DNA from 2 places in the Acidovorax temperans genome. Region 2 is predicted to be linked to the other one. Evidence: riboswitches for the same ligand, from Rfam matches in the RefSeq annotation. Region 2 holds a riboswitch; the other holds the start of a gene.
The links. Region 2 has a riboswitch for S-adenosylhomocysteine ahead of metH (methionine synthase). Riboswitches for the same ligand answer to the same signal wherever they lie in the genome.
Positions count from the first base shown of each region.

Region 1: linked by a shared signal. The riboswitch ahead of ahcY (adenosylhomocysteinase) and the one ahead of metH (methionine synthase) in region 2 are both predicted to bind S-adenosylhomocysteine.

Region 1 is NZ_CP117193.1:752,328-755,739, forward strand. It holds gene PQV96_RS03525 (peptide chain release factor 3) at 1-1,572, opposite strand, end outside; S-adenosyl-L-homocysteine riboswitch at 1,749-1,829, shown strand; gene ahcY (adenosylhomocysteinase) at 1,893-3,329, shown strand.
Region 2 is NZ_CP117193.1:4,315,601-4,319,012, reverse strand. It holds gene PQV96_RS20270 (PACE efflux transporter) at 56-559, shown strand; gene PQV96_RS20265 (hypothetical protein) at 670-1,413, opposite strand; gene PQV96_RS20260 (helix-turn-helix domain-containing protein) at 1,526-1,765, shown strand; S-adenosyl-L-homocysteine riboswitch at 1,782-1,869, shown strand; gene metH (methionine synthase) at 1,899-3,412, shown strand, end outside.

The sequences.
Region 1 (3,412 bases), 950 kb from region 2:
CTTCGGAAACCGCTCTTGCGCCAGTCGCACGTCATACGGCGATGTGCACAGATACGCCAGCGTGTCGGCTGCGTCATGGGCCATGCGCAGCGGGTAGGCGGTTTCGAACTCGCGCAGCTCGGCTGGGGTGTCGGCGGTGATCCAGCGTGCGCCGGTGTACTGGCAGGCTTCCAGCCGCACGTCGCAGTCGTACTCGGTCTTCAGGCGGTGCTGCACCACTTCAAACTGCAGCTGGCCCACGGCGCCCAGCAGCATGTTGCCGCCTGCGTCGGGTTTGAAGACCTGGATGGCGCCTTCTTCGCCCAGCTGCATCAGGCCCTGCTGCAGTTGCTTGGTGCGCAGGGGGTTCTTCAGCACCACGGTCATGAACATTTCAGGTGCGAAGAACGGCAGGCCGGTGAACTGCAGGTTGGGGCCATCGGTGATGGTGTCGCCCAGTTGCACGCCGCCGTGAGTGGTGAAGCCGATGATGTCGCCTGCATAAGCCTCGTCCACGGCTTCGCGGCGCTGGCTCATGAAGGTCACCACGCTGGTGGGGCGCAGTTCTTTGGCGGTGCGCTGCACTTTCATCCGCATGCCAGGGGTGTATTTGCCCGAGGCCACGCGCACAAAGGCGATGCGGTCGCGGTGGTTGGCGTCCATGTTGGCTTGCACCTTGAACACCACGCCTGAGAAGCTCTCGTCTTCAGGCTGGATGATTTTTTCTTCGCGGTTGCGGTTGACCTCGGTGTAGGCCACGCGCGGGCCGGGCGGGGGCGACATATCGACCACCGCGTCCAGCACTTCCATCACCCCGAAGTTGTTCACCCCGGAGCCGAAGAACACGGGGGTGAGCTTGCCTTTCAGGAAGGCATCGTGGTCCCACTCTGCGGATGCGCCCACGGCCAGCTCCATGCTCTCCAGCGCGTCGTCGAATGCCTGGCCGAAGCGGGCGCGCAGGTTGTCAGCGTCAGACAGGGGAATGGTCTCGAAGTCCTGCGGGCGCTTTTCGCTGCCGGGCTGGAACACGGTCATGCTCTTGGTGCGCAGGTTGATGATGCCGCCAAAGCTCTTGCCCTGGCCCACGGGCCAGGTGATGGGGCAGCAGGGCATGCCCAGCTCGCGTTCGACCTCGTCCATGATGTCCAGCGGGTCGCGCACTTCGCGGTCCATCTTGTTCACAAAGGTGATGATGGGCGTGTCGCGCTGTCGGCACACCTCGATCAGGCGGCGGGTCTGGCTTTCCACACCGTTGGCGGCGTCGATCACCATCAGGGCCGAATCGACGGCGGTGAGCACGCGGTAGGTGTCTTCCGAGAAGTCCTTGTGGCCGGGGGTGTCGAGCAGGTTCACCACATGGTCGCGGTAAGCCATCTGCATCACCGACGATGCCACCGAGATGCCGCGCTGCTTTTCAATCTCCATCCAGTCCGACGTGGCGTGGCGGCTGGCTTTGCGGCCCTTCACCGCACCGGCGATCTGGATCGCGCCCGAGAACAGCAGCAGTTTTTCCGTCAGCGTGGTCTTACCTGCGTCAGGGTGGGAAATGATGGCGAAGGTGCGGCGGCGCCGGGTTTCTGGGGCGTAGGACACAAGGGGTTCCAAATGGGTAGGCAGGCGCGACAGGCGGCGCGCTGCGGGGTCAGAGGGTGCGCAGCCCCTGTGGAGCGCGGTGGCGCGGGGGCTTTTGGTTGGCGATTTTACCCAGTGGGCTTGGGGGCTGAAGTGGCACGCGAGACGCCTGCATGGCGACTGCTTTTATAATCCGCACTTCCGAGGAGCGTTGCAGCGCCCCCTGCCATCTGCGGGGCGTGAGGCTCGGAGTCATCAAGCAACGACGCTCATCCACTTTTCGTGTGGTGAGTTGCATCTTCCCCGTCAAGTGGCTTTTCAAACCTGCTTTGGAGCACACCATGAACGCACGCGTCAACGCCCCCGTCAACACCGACTGCATCATTGCCGACATCGGCCTGGCCGAATGGGGCCGTAAAGAAATCCGCATTGCTGAAACCGAGATGCCCGGCCTGATGGCCATCCGCGAGGAATTCGCGGCCAAGCAGCCCTTGAAGGGCGCGCGCATCACCGGTTCGCTGCACATGACCATCCAGACGGCTGTGCTGATCGAAACCCTGCAGGCCCTGGGCGCGCAGGTGCGCTGGGCTTCCTGCAACATCTTCTCTACGCAAGACCACGCTGCCGCTGCCATTGCCGCCACGGGCACTCCCGTGTTCGCGGTAAAGGGCGAGACACTGGTGGATTACTGGGATTACACCCACCGCATTTTTGACTTTGGCCCTGCAGGCACCGAAGGCGAAGGCCCCAACCTGATTCTGGACGACGGCGGTGACGCCACGCTGCTGATGCACCTGGGCAAGCAGGCCGAAAAGGACCAAAGCGTGCTGGCCAACCCTGGCAGCGAAGAAGAGCGCATTTTGTTTGCCGCCATCAAGGCCAAGCTGGCGGTGGACCCCACTTGGTACAGCCGCAAGAGCGCACAAATCATTGGTGTGACGGAAGAAACCACCACCGGCGTGCACCGCTTGAAGGAAATGTCGGCCAAGGGCAGCCTGATGTTCCGCGCGATCAACGTGAACGACTCGGTGACCAAGAGCAAGTTCGACAACCTGTACGGCTGCCGCGAGTCGCTGGTGGACGGCATCAAGCGCGCTACCGACGTGATGATTGCTGGCAAGGTGGCCGTGGTGGCGGGCTACGGCGATGTGGGCAAGGGCTCGGCCCAGGCCTTGCGCGCCCTGAGCGCCCAGGTGTGGGTGACCGAGATCGACCCCATCAACGCCCTGCAAGCCGCGATGGAAGGCTATAAGGTCGTGACCATGGAATATGCCGCCGACAAGGCCGACATCTTCGTGACCACCACCGGCAACCGCGACGTGATCACGTTCGAGCACATGAAGGCCATGAAGGACCAGTCCATCGTCTGCAACATCGGTCACTTCGACAACGAAATCCAGGTCGCCAAGCTCGAAGAGCACTGCCAGTGGGAAGAAATCAAGCCCCAGGTGGACCATGTGATCTTCCCTGACGGCAAGCGCATCATCCTGCTGGCCAAGGGCCGCCTGGTGAACCTGGGCTGTGGCACGGGCCACCCCAGCTTTGTGATGTCTTCCAGCTTTGCCAACCAGACGATTGCCCAGATCGAACTGTTCACGCACAGCGACTTCTATGAAAACGGCAAGGTCTACGTGCTGCCCAAGCACCTGGATGAAAAGGTCGCACGCCTGCACCTGAAGAAGGTGGGCGCGATGTTGTCGGAGCTGACAGACGAGCAAGCCGCCTACATCGGCGTGCCCAAGCAAGGCCCTTACAAGCCAGATACCTACCGCTACTAAGAGCGGCTAACAAATCTCTTCTGGCGTCGTTGCTGTGTCTTGTCGTACTGCTTGTACTGCCTGCAACACAGCGCCTAGCCAGA
Region 2 (3,412 bases):
AAAAACTGAAACAAGCTGACTTTATATATCAGCAGTGCACACATAAAGTCGCCCCATGCCTTTCACCCAGACTTCTCCCGCCGCCCCCGGTACGCCAGCCCCTCAGGGGCTGCAGGGCCCGTGGCGCCGCGTTCTTTATGTCACCTTGTATGAACTGATCGCCATCGCGGTGGCCACGGCGGGGCTGGCGCAGCTCTCCGGGCAGGGCGCAGGGCACTCCAGTGTGGTGGCAGTGGCCGCGTCGGCCATTGCCGTGCTGTGGAACGTGGTGTTCAACTGGGCCTTTGAGCGCTGGGAGTCGCGCCAGACAGTGCGCGGGCGCAGCGTGGCGCGCCGGGTGGCGCACGCCATCGGGTTCGAGGGCGGGCTGGTCTTCACGCTGGTGCCGCTGTTTGCCTGGTGGTTCAAGGTGAGCCTGTGGGAGGCCTTTGTGATGGACCTTGCGCTCATCGTCTTCTTTCTTTGCTACACCTTTGTCTTCAACTGGGCGTTTGACCGCGTGTTTGGGCTGCCTGCTTCGGCACAGGGCGCGGTGAATTCGCAATCCGTGGTGTCTTAGCACGCGCTATATAAAAAAGAGCTGCCAGTGCTTGCATATCAAGCGCTGGCAGCTCTTTGTCACTTTGACCAACACAGTGGCGTCGCCGCTTGGCCGCCACTGCGGACCGTTTACTTGCGGCCGGTGAAGATGAAACCGGCTGTTTGCGATGGCAGCAGCCCCATGGCGAGCAGCGTCCCACCTTCGTAGTAGGCCACGCCTGAAACGGTTGCACCGTTGCCCAGGGCGCAGTTTGCTCCCGAGAAGGTGATGCGCAGGTCAAAGATGTTCTTGCCGCTGCTCCGCGGCGTGACGGGCCCACTGGCGCTGCACCCGAGTGATGACGGCGAGGTAATGGTGCCGGTGGCAGAGATGGTGACTGTTATCGACTGCACCGGTGCGCCCGTGCTCACGCCGGAGCCCGTATATGTGCCGGCCAGTGCGGACAGTGTGGCTGGCTGGTCGTACGCGGTCGAATAGATACCCGCAAAGGTGACGCCGCTGGGAAGCCGGATATTGGTCTTGGTCTTGGCGGTGTAGGTGCCGCTGTAAGTGCTCGACGCGATTTGTCCGGAGCGGAGATCGAATTCCCGACCCGAGCCCGTCAATGTGCCACCTGAGGAAGTAGTGTTGCCTTGCAGAGCGCCGTAGATAGCCCCGTTGCTGGTGTAAACGCCCCAGGTTTCACCGTTTTCCAGCACGGCCAAAGCAACGTCCCAGCCGGTGGAGGACTTGCCCGTCCAGAAGCCCTCCACGCTTGTAGCGGCAGGTGGTGGCGCGGGAGTGGATGAGTCGTCGCTGCCACCGCCACAGGCTGTCAGCAGTGTTGCTGCTATCAAAGCCGAATACCCTGCCAGTCGAAACTTCGTTGTCATCGCTGCTCTCTTTTCAGTGTTGGCGAGCAAGGCACCGTGCCCCACTCTGTTACGCACTGTAGCGTAAAAAGTCGTAAATGGACTATTCCGAATCGGGGTAAAGCATGCACGGGTGCCGATCACTGTCTATCACCCGCGTTACCAGGCCCTTCGGGAGGGGCTGGCTGCACTGCGAAAGAAAGCTGGTCTTTCGCAGGTGCAGTTGGCCGAGCGGTTGGGGGTGGGGCAGTCATTCGTATCCAAGATAGAGCGCGGCGAAAGTTACGTGGACGTAATGCTCTTCGTTGATTGGTGTCGCGCTTGCGATGTCCCCCGTGCGGGGCCAGAACTGGACAGGTTGACAGGAACCTGAGCCGGTAGAATTGTCGGCTCCCAAGGAGCGTTGCAGCGGCCCACCGGATGAACGGTGGCACCGTCAGGCTTGGGGCCTTTTCTTCGCAACGACGCTCACCTGTTTTTCCACTGTTTCTGCACAGGTGAGCCCTATGTCTGCTATTTCGCTGCCCCCCATGAAACTCTCTGGCCTGGAGCCCGTCTCCATCGGTCAGGACACCCTGTTCGTCAACGTGGGCGAGCGCACCAACGTCACCGGCTCCAAGGCGTTTGCGCGGATGATTTTGAACGGCCAGTACGAAGAAGCCCTGGCCGTGGCGCGCCAGCAGGTGGAAAACGGCGCGCAGGTCATCGACATCAACATGGACGAGGCCATGCTCGACAGCAAGGCCGCCATGGTGCGGTTTCTGCAGCTCATCGCGTCAGAGCCCGACATCGCCCGTGTGCCCATCATGGTGGACAGCTCCAAGTGGGACGTGATTGAAGCGGGCCTGCGCTGCATCCAGGGCAAGGGCATCGTTAACTCCATCAGCATGAAAGAAGGCGTGGAAGCCTTCAAGCACCAGGCCAAGCTGGTCAAGCGCTATGGCGCTGCGGCCGTGGTGATGGCGTTTGACGAGCAAGGCCAGGCCGACACCTTCGCGCGCAAGATCGAGATTTGCGAGCGCGCGTACCGCATCCTGGTGGACGAAGTGGGCTTCCCGCCTGAAGACATCATCTTCGACCCCAACATCTTTGCCGTGGCCACCGGCATCGAAGAGCACAACAACTACGCGGTCGATTTCATCGAAGCCACGCGCTGGATCAAGCAGCACCTGCCGGGCGCCAAGGTCAGCGGCGGCGTGTCCAACGTGTCGTTCAGCTTCCGTGGCAACGACCCCGTGCGCGAGGCCATCCACACCGTGTTCCTGTACCACGCTATCAAGGCCGGCATGGACATGGGCATCGTCAACGCGGGCATGGTGGGCGTGTACGACGACCTGGAGCCCGTGCTGCGCGAACGCGTGGAAGACGTGGTGCTGAACCGCCGCCCCGATGCGGGTGAGCGCCTGGTGGAGATTGCCGAAACCGCCAAGAGCGGCGCCAAGGACGAGAGCAAAAAGCTCGAATGGCGCGGCACGCCCGAGCACCCCAAAACCGTCAACGAACGCCTGACCCACGCGCTGGTGCATGGCATCACCGACTTCATCACCGAAGACACCGAAGAGGCCTACCGCGCCATTCTGGCCAAGGGCGGCCGCCCGCTGCACGTCATCGAAGGCCCGCTCATGGACGGCATGAACGTGGTGGGTGACCTGTTTGGCGCGGGCAAGATGTTCCTGCCCCAGGTGGTGAAAAGCGCCCGCGTGATGAAGCAGGCCGTGGCCCACCTGCTGCCCTACATCGAAGAAGAAAAGCGCCAGATGGAAGCCGCTGGCGGCGACGTGAAGACCAAGGGCAAGATCGTCATCGCCACCGTCAAGGGCGACGTGCACGACATTGGCAAGAACATCGTCACCGTCGTCTTGCAGTGCAACAACTTTGAAGTGGTGAACATGGGCGTGATGGTGCCCTGCCACGAGATCCTGGCCAAGGCCAAGGAAGAGGGCGCGGACATCGTGGGCCTGTCGGGCCTCATCACTCCGAGCCTCGAAGAAATGCAGTACGTGGCGGGCGAGATGCAGAA